2 regions of the Bradyrhizobium sp. 482_C4_N1_8 genome follow, and region 2 is predicted to be linked to the other one. Evidence: riboswitches for the same ligand, from Rfam matches in the RefSeq annotation. Region 2 holds a riboswitch; the other holds the start of a gene.
What was found. A riboswitch is a leader RNA that binds a small molecule or an ion and turns the genes downstream of it on or off. The one in region 2 is predicted to bind glycine.
Positions count from the first base shown of each region.

Region 1: it holds a riboswitch for glycine, as region 2 does, so the genes downstream of both, AB7Z56_RS16190 (D-amino acid dehydrogenase) here and gcvT (glycine cleavage system aminomethyltransferase GcvT) in region 2, are expected to answer to the same signal.

Region 1 covers NZ_CP197231.1:3,467,364-3,471,778, reverse strand. The annotation lists gene AB7Z56_RS16200 (ABC transporter substrate-binding protein) at 1-774, opposite strand, end outside; gene AB7Z56_RS16195 (M20/M25/M40 family metallo-hydrolase) at 1,042-2,172, shown strand; glycine riboswitch at 2,268-2,371, shown strand; glycine riboswitch at 2,375-2,489, shown strand; gene AB7Z56_RS16190 (D-amino acid dehydrogenase) at 2,557-3,858, shown strand; gene AB7Z56_RS16185 (ABC transporter permease) at 4,040-4,415, shown strand, end outside.
Region 2 covers NZ_CP197231.1:3,310,696-3,315,110, reverse strand. The annotation lists gene alaS (alanine--tRNA ligase) at 1-2,184, opposite strand, end outside; glycine riboswitch at 2,418-2,506, shown strand; gene gcvT (glycine cleavage system aminomethyltransferase GcvT) at 2,669-3,817, shown strand; gene gcvH (glycine cleavage system protein GcvH) at 3,828-4,196, shown strand; gene gcvP (aminomethyl-transferring glycine dehydrogenase) at 4,377-4,415, shown strand, end outside.

The DNA of each region.
Region 1 (4,415 bases), 160 kb from region 2:
GTCGCCCGATTGCAGCGCGTTCACTGCGGTCTGCGCATCCGGCATGGTGATCCATTCGACGCGATCGACCTTGACCACCTTGCCTCCGGCAGTCCAGCTCGACGCCTCCTTGCGCGGCACGTAGTCGGTGTTCTTGACGTACACCGCCTTCACGCCGGGCTGGAATTCGCCCTGCACGAACTTGAACGGGCCGGAGCCGATCTGCTCGGGGATCTGCTTGTCCGGCGGCGTTTCGGCGAGACGCTTCGGCATCATGAAGGCGACGCGCGAGGACGGCTTGCCGATGGATTCGAGCACGAGGCCGTAGGGCTCCTTCAGCTTCAGCGTGATCGTCTTGGGGTCGGTCGCCTCGATGCTCGCAGTAAACTGCATCATCTGCTGGCCCATGCCGTCGACCGCGGCCCAGCGCTTCAGCGAAGCGGCGCAGTCTTCCGCCGTCACCGGCGTACCGTCGTGCCACTTCAGGCCGTCGCGCAGCGTGAAGGTGTAGGTGAGCTTGTCGTCGGAGATCTTCCAGTCCGCCATCTGCGGCTGGATCTTGAAGTTCGAGTCCGTCGCGATCAGCGTGTCGTAGACCATGTAGCCATGGTCACGCGTGATGTAGGCGGTGGTGAAAATCGGATCGATGATGCGCAGATCCGAATGCATCACCGCAGTGATGGTCTTGCTGGCGGCGGCAAGTACCGGCGAGGCCATCGCCGTCGAAAGCGCAACGACCGATAGCGCAAGTGTGGAGGCGAACGCGCGACGCCCCCGGCGCATCAAGCTCAACATAAAAGTTTCTCCTGACGTGAAACTGTTCAAAGGCAGGTTATTGGTTGAGCATTCGGTTCGTTCTTTAGGCGAACTAACCTCATGCGATGCCTTTGTCTTTCGAGACTTGCAGACAGTGTTGAGCGCGTCAATCCGGTTTCGCTGCAGCCCCAAGCGGCGCGCCCACGGGCTCCACAAAGATCGGTTTGGCTCTACAACGCTTTCCGCCAGTCCCGTCCGCGCCAATGCAATGCGCGTTCCATCTTTCGAAGCTTGAGAGACATTAAGATGAATCCAGCCAATCTTCCCTTCGATTCCGAGGCGATGCTCGAGGGCCTGCGCACCTGGGTGGAATGCGAGAGCCCGACCTGGGACGCGGGTGCCGTCAACCGCATGCTCGATATCGCAGCGCGGGATATGGCGATCATGGGTGCGACGATCGAACGCATCGGCGGCCGACAGGGCTTCGGCGGCGTGATCCGCGCGCGCTTCCCGCATCCGAAGCAGGGCGAGCCGGGCATCCTGATCGCCGGCCACATGGATACCGTCCACCCGGTCGGCACCATCGAGAAGCTGAAATGGCGGCGTGAGGGCAACAAGTGCTACGGCCCCGGCATCTACGACATGAAGGGCGGCAACTATCTCTCGCTGGAAGCGATCCGGCAGCTGGCACGTGCTTCCTTCACCACGCCGTTGCCGATCACGGTGCTGTTTACGCCCGACGAGGAAGTCGGCACGCCCTCGACGCGCGACATCATCGAGGCGGAGGCCGCGCGCAACAAATATGTGCTGGTGCCCGAACCGGGCCGCGCCGACAACGGTGTCACCACCGGACGTTACGCCATCGCGCGTTTCAATCTGGAAGCGACGGGCCGGCCGAGCCATGCCGGCGCGACATTGTCGGCCGGACGCTCGGCGATCCGCGAGATGGCGCGGCAGATCCTCGCCATCGACGCGATGACGACGGAGGACTGCACCTTCTCGGTCGGCGTCGTGCACGGCGGACAATGGGTCAATTGCGTTGCCACGACCGCCACCGGCGAGGCGCTGTCCATGGCCAAGCGCCAGGCCGATCTCGACCGCGGCGTCGAGCGGATGCTGGCGTTGTCGGGCACGTCCAATGATGTCACGTTCAAGGTGACGCGCGGCGTCACGCGCCCCGTATGGGAGCCCGATGCCGGCACCATGGCGCTGTATGAAAAGGCGCGCGGCATCGCCAAATCGCTCGGCACTGAGCTGCCGCATGCGAGCTCCGGCGGCGGCTCCGACGGCAACTTTACCGGCGCGATGGGCATCCCGACGCTCGACGGCCTCGGCGTGCGTGGCGGCAACGGCCACACGCTGGAAGAATTCATCGAGGTCGAGAGCCTGGTTGAACGCGGGCGCCTTATGGCGGGCCTGCTGGCGACCCTGGAGTAAATTGAATCAACTTCGCACTGCACAATGCGTTGGCAGTCGCGGTTTAAATTTAGCCTTGTCTAAAAATGAGGCGCATCGTACTGCTCGATTGTCCACGCGACGATGCGGGAGAGATCGCAACGAGAGTTCAGGCTTTCGTTGCGGCGCCGACGGAGCAACCGCCCCGGAAACTCTCAGGCAAAAGGACCGTATCGTCAGGACGATCTGGAGAGAGGCGGCACGGCCAATGTGGTCGTGACGTCCACCGAAGGGGATAGTCCGGAGCTGACCTCGCCGAGGTCCGCGCCGGATCAAGCTCTCAGGTAACCGTGACAGATGGGGCGCCGCCAACGGCCTTTGGCCGGCGGTTAGCCGACTCTAACTCACGGGAGCCCCGAACCTGCCATGACCCATATCGCCATCATCGGCGCCGGCATCACCGGCGTAACGACCGCCTATGCCCTGCTCGAACGCGGATACAAGGTGACGGTGCTCGACAAGCACCGCTACGCCGCGATGGAGACGTCCTTCGCCAACGGCGGACAGCTCTCCGCCAGCAATGCCGAAGTGTGGAACAGCACCGCCACGATCCTGAAAGGCCTGCGCTGGATGTTCCGGCGCGATGCGCCGCTGCTGATGAACCCGCGGCCGAACTGGCACAAATATTCGTGGATGAGCGAGTTCGTCGCCAATATCGGCAACTACCGCGCCAACACGGTTCAGACCACGCGGCTCGCGATCGAAGCCCGCAAGCATCTGTTCGAGATCGCGGAGCGCGAAGGCATCGACTTCGATCTCGAACGCCGCGGCATCCTGCACATCTATCACGACAAGAGGGGTTTTGAATCCGGCCTGCAGGTCAATGCGCTGCTGAAGGAAGGCGGGCTCGATCGCCGCCCGGTGACGCCGGAGGAGATCCGCGCCATCGAGCCGACGCTGCGCAAGGACTATTTTGGCGGCTTCTACACGCCGTCGGATGCGACCGGCGATATCCACAAGTTCACGCGCGGACTTGCGGAAGCCTGCAAGCGGCGCGGCGCGACCTTTATCCACGAAGCCAACATCGATTCCATTGCCCAGGCAGGTGGCGGCTTTGTCATCGGCTGGGCTGATCTTTCGGCCAGTGATGCTGTCGCATCCGCGCGCGGCATGCTGAAGGCGGATGGCGTCGTGGTCTGCGCCGGTGTGGCCAGCCGCCACTTCGCCGCCCTCCTCGACGAGCGCGTCAACGTCTATCCGGTGAAGGGCTATTCGATCACCGTTCAGCTCGACACTGCCGCAAGCCGCAATGCGACGCCGACCGTGAGCCTGCTCGACGAAGCCGCCAAGATCGTCACCAGCCGGCTCGGCGCCGATCGTTTCCGCGTCGCAGGCACCGCCGAATTCAACGACTTCAACCGCGACATCCGCGCCGACCGCGTGCAGCCGCTGGTCGACTGGGTGCGCAGCAACTTCCCCGGCGTCGAAACGTCCAAGGTCGTGCCTTGGGCCGGGCTGCGGCCGATGATGCCGAACATGATGCCCGTGGTGCGCGCAGGACGGATGCCGGGCGTGTTCTTCAACACCGGTCACGGCCATCTCGGCTGGACCTTGTCGGCGGCGACCGCGCAGATGATTGCCGGGACCATCGACGGCTGGCGCGGGCTCAACGCACCGCCGACCGCACCCTCACTCAGGGTTGAGCGCGAGTTCCGCCATGCATCCTGAGTGGCCGATATCGGAGGCTCGGCGGCCTCTTGCGACCGCCCTGCCCTTGGCACACAATTTGCCCCGAAAGGTCGGCTTCTCCGGCCGGCTTTCCAGCCCGAGTGACAGGCGTGCATGATAGACAGAACCGATTCCACAGGGGCCTCTCGGCCCCACAAGTTCCGCAGCCGGAGATAGGTGCATGCTAGGTTATCTCATTCGCCGCGTTCTGGCCGCGGTGCCCGTGATGGGCGTCGTCGCGCTGTTCGTCTTCCTGCTGCTGCGGCTGACGCCGGGCGATCCCGCCGCCATTCTCGCCGGCGATAACGCCACGCCGGAACGGCTGGAACGCATCCGCGACTCGCTCGGCCTCAACGAACCGCTGATCGTGCAATTCATCACCTGGGTGAACAAGCTGCTGCACGGCGATCTCGGAACGTCGCTGATCTCCAACCTGCCAGTCATGAAGATGATCAGCCAGCGCGTCGAGCCGTCGATTTCGATCGCGCTCTCGACGATCATTCTCGCCGTGATCGTCGCCGTGCCGCTCGGCGTCATCGCGGCGTGGAAGCACGGCA
Region 2 (4,415 bases):
GGTCTTCGCCAGCGCCATGGTCTCGTTGGCGTGCCTGCGCGCGTAGTTGCCGGTCAGCGCCTCGATGCGGCGCACGCCGGAGGCGACCGCGCTCTCGCCGGTCAGCGTGATCAGGCCGATGTCGCCGGTGCGCTTCACATGGGTGCCGCCGCAGAGCTCGACGGACCAGCCGAGCGCGTTGGTGCCGCGCTCCCGCGCGGTCCGGCCCATCGAGACGACGCGGACCTCGTCGCCATACTTTTCGCCGAACAGCGCGCGCGCGCCGGCCTCGCGCGCTTCATCGACTCCCATCACGCGTGTCGTGACTTCGTCGTTCTCCAGCACCACGTCGTTGGCGATGTCCTCGACGCGGGCAAGCTCTTCCGCCGTGATCGGCTTCGGATGCACGAAGTCGAAACGCAAACGATCCGGCGCGACCATCGAGCCGCGCTGGGCGATGTGGTCGCCGAGCACCTGGCGCAGCGCCTCGTGGATGAGATGCGTTGCCGAATGGTGCGCGCGGATCGAGGAACGCCTGCCGTGATCGACCTCGAGCTGCAGCGCGGTGCCGAGCTTCAGCTCGCCGCTCTCCACGGTGCCGACGTGAACGAAGAGATCGCCGAGCTTCTTCTGCGTGTCGGTGACGCGGAACTTGATGCCGCCCTCGCCGCTGAGCACGCCGGTGTCGCCGACCTGACCGCCTGATTCCGCGTAGAACGGCGTCTGGTTGAGCACGATCGCGCCGGTCTCGCCGGCCTTGAGGCTCGCGGTTTCCTGGCCGTCCTTCACCAGCGCGGAGACCACGCCTTCGGCACTCTCGGTCTCATAGCCGAGGAATTCGGTGGCCCCGAGCTTCTCGCGCAGCGGGAACCAGATCGCTTCGGAAGCCGCCTCGCCCGAACCCTTCCAGGACTCGCGCGCCTTGGCCTTCTGGCGCTCCATCGCGTCGGTGAAGGAGGCCTGGTCGACGCCGATGCCGCGCGATTTCAGTGCGTCCTGGGTCAGGTCGAGCGGGAAACCGTAGGTGTCGTACAGCGTGAAGGCGACGTCGCCGTCAAACATGTCGCCCTTCTTCAGGGACGCGCTCTTCTCGTCGAGGATGGCAAGGCCGCGCACCAGCGTCTTGCGGAAGCGGGTCTCTTCCAGCCGCAGCGTTTCCTCGATCAGATTCTCCGCGCGCATCAGGTCGGGATAGGCCTGGCCCATCTCGCGGACCAGCGCCCAGACCAGGCGATGCATCAGCGGCTCTTTGGCACCCAGCAGCTGCGCATGGCGCATCGCGCGGCGCATGATCCGGCGCAGCACATAGCCGCGGCCCTCGTTGGAGGGTAGCACGCCATCCGCGACCAGGAAGGCCGAGGAACGCAAATGGTCGGCAATGACGCGGAACGAGGCCACGGTCTGCTCGTTCGGCCCGGCGCCGAGCGCCGACGACGTCGCATCGATCAGATGGCGGAACAGATCGGTCTCGAACACGCTGTCGACGCCCTGCATGATGCTGGCCATGCGCTCCAGCCCCATGCCGGTGTCGATCGAGGGACGCGGCAGATCCACGCGCTCCTCCTTCGTCACCTGCTCGTATTGCATGAACACGAGATTCCAGAATTCGAGGAAGCGATCGCCATCCTCTTCCGGCGAGCCCGGAGGTCCGCCCCAGATGTGGTCGCCGCGGTCGATGAAGATCTCCGAGCACGGGCCGCACGGCCCGGTGTCGCCCATCGCCCAGAAATTGTCCGAGGTCGGGATGCGGATGATGCGGTCGTCGGAGAAGCCCGCGATCTTCTTCCACAGCCCGGCCGCCTCGTCGTCGGTGTGGTAGACGGTGACGAGCAGCTTGTCCTTCTTGAGCCCGAACTCCCGCGTGATCAGGGTCCAGGCCAGCTCGATCGCGCGCTCCTTGAAATAGTCGCCGAACGAGAAATTGCCGAGCATCTCGAAGAAGGTGAGATGGCGCGCGGTGTAGCCGACATTGTCGAGGTCGTTGTGCTTGCCGCCGGCGCGCACGCATTTCTGCGACGTGGTGGCGCGCTGATAGGGCCGCTTCTCGACGCCGGTGAAGACGTTCTTGAACTGCACCATGCCGGCATTGGTGAACATCAGCGTGGGATCGTTGCGCGGCACCAATGGCGAGGACGACACGATCTCGTGGCCGTTCTCGGCAAAGAAGTTCAGAAAGGTCGACCTGATCTCGTTGACGCCGCTCATGTTCATCCAATCGGGTGTGCTTGGACCCGCGATACGCCATCCAAACCGGGCATTTGGGCTGATATCTGCGGGTCAAAGCGCTTTTAGACAAGGCCAGCTGCGCTGTCCAGAAACTGTGCAAGGAGATCAGTGAGTTGCCGCAGGCGCGCAATCCCGTTTGCAATCCCGTTGAAAGCCGCCAGGTGCGCGTTGACAGGCTTGGCCGGCCTGTGGTCTGTACCCATCTGTATCGTACGGCCACGTCGGGAGAGACCGGCTTTGGTGCCGGCGCCGAAGGAGCAACCGCCCCGGAAACTCTCAGGCAAAAGGACCGCGTGGCTTTGACGACATCTGGAAAGAGGCGCCGACGGGCAAATACCTTTTCATAAGGGTTGGCCCGGACTGCGTCCGCCGACGGGATAATACTCTCAGGCACAGCGACAGATGGGGCTTCGACTGGTGTCCATCGGGGAATCGTCCCCGGGGAACCGCCGAGGGCCCCGTAATGCTTGCGCGCCACGACCAAGATTCCCTCAAACGTACGCCCCTTCACGGGCTTCATGTCTCCCTCGGCGGCAAGATGGTGCCGTTCGCGGGCTATGACATGCCCGTTCAGTACCCCGCGGGCGTCCTGAAAGAGCACCTCCATACCCGTTCCTCCGCCGGCCTGTTCGACGTCTCCCATATGGGCCAGCTCGCGCTCCGGCCGAAGTCGGGCAAGGTCGAGGACGCCGCCCGCGCGCTGGAACGGCTGGTGCCGCAGGATATCGTGGCGATCGCCCCGGGACGGCAGCGCTATGCCCAGTTCACCAATCCGGACGGCGGCATTCTCGACGATCTGATGGTCGCCAATTTCGGCGATCACCTGTTCCTGGTCGTCAACGCCGCCTGCAAGGAAGCGGACGAGGCGCATCTGCGCGCGCATCTCTCGGACGACTGCATCATCGATTCGCTTCAAGACCGCGCCCTGATCGCGCTGCAGGGCCCGAAGGCGGAAGCGGTGCTGGCGAAATTGTGTGCAGAGGCGCCCGCCATGAAGTTCATGGATGCCGGCCCGCACAAGGTCGCCGGCCTCGACTGCTTCGTCTCGCGCTCCGGCTACACCGGCGAGGACGGGTTCGAGATTTCGGTCCCCGCGGCCGATGCCGAGCGCCTCGCCAAAACGCTGCTGGACAATCCCGATGTGATGCCGATCGGCTTAGGGGCCCGCGACAGCCTGCGGCTGGAAGCCGGGCTCTGCCTCTACGGCCACGACATCGACACCGCCACCACGCCGGTCGAGGCCGCGCTGGAATGGTCGGTGCAGAAGAGTCGCCGCAGCGGCGGCGCGCGCACCGGCGGCTTTCCCGGCACTGATGCGATCCTCGCTCATTTCGATAACGGCGCAAGCCGCCGCCGCGTCGGCCTGCGTACGGAAGGCCGCGCGCCGGTGCGCGAGGGCGCGCTGCTGTTTGCGGATGACGCCGGCGGCGAGCCGATCGGAAAGGTCACCTCGGGCGGCTTCGGCCCGAGCCTGAATGCGCCGGTCGCGATGGGCTACGTGCCCACGGCATCGAGCGCGCTCGATACAAAACTGTTCGCCGAGGTGCGCGGCCAGCGGCTGCCGCTCACGGTCGCCGCCATGCCTTTCGTGAAAAACACCTACAAACGCTGAGGACAAGACAATGACCACGACGCTGTACACCTCCGACCACGAATGGCTGGCCATCGACGGCGACGTCGCCACCGTCGGCATCACCGACTACGCGCAGTCCCAGCTCGGCGACGTCGTGTTCGTCGAGCTGCCCAAAGCCGGCCGTGCGCTGAAGAAGGCCGAAGCCGCCGCCGTCGTGGAGTCGGTGAAGGCCGCCTCCGACGTCTACGCGCCTGTTACGGGCGAAGTGCTCGAGACCAACGACGCGCTCGCCGCCGAGCCGGCGCTGGTGAACTCGGACGCGCAAGGCAAGGCGTGGTTCTTCAAGATCAGAATTGCCGACAAGAGCGAGCTCGGCGGCCTCATGGATGAGGCCGCCTACAAGGCACATACGGCGTGAGATGAAGCGAACTCTGACCTCATATTCGGTGTCATCACCCGCCTTGTGCGCACTGCGCACTGGGGCGGGTGATCCAGTACGCCGCGGCTTCTCGGCTCAAGCCGTGACGCCTGCGTTTACTGGATGCCCCGCCTTCGCGGGGCATGACGGCGACAGCGAAATCTAAAGCGAGGACCCATGATGACCGCGCACCGCAAATCCAATGGCGACACCGCCGCC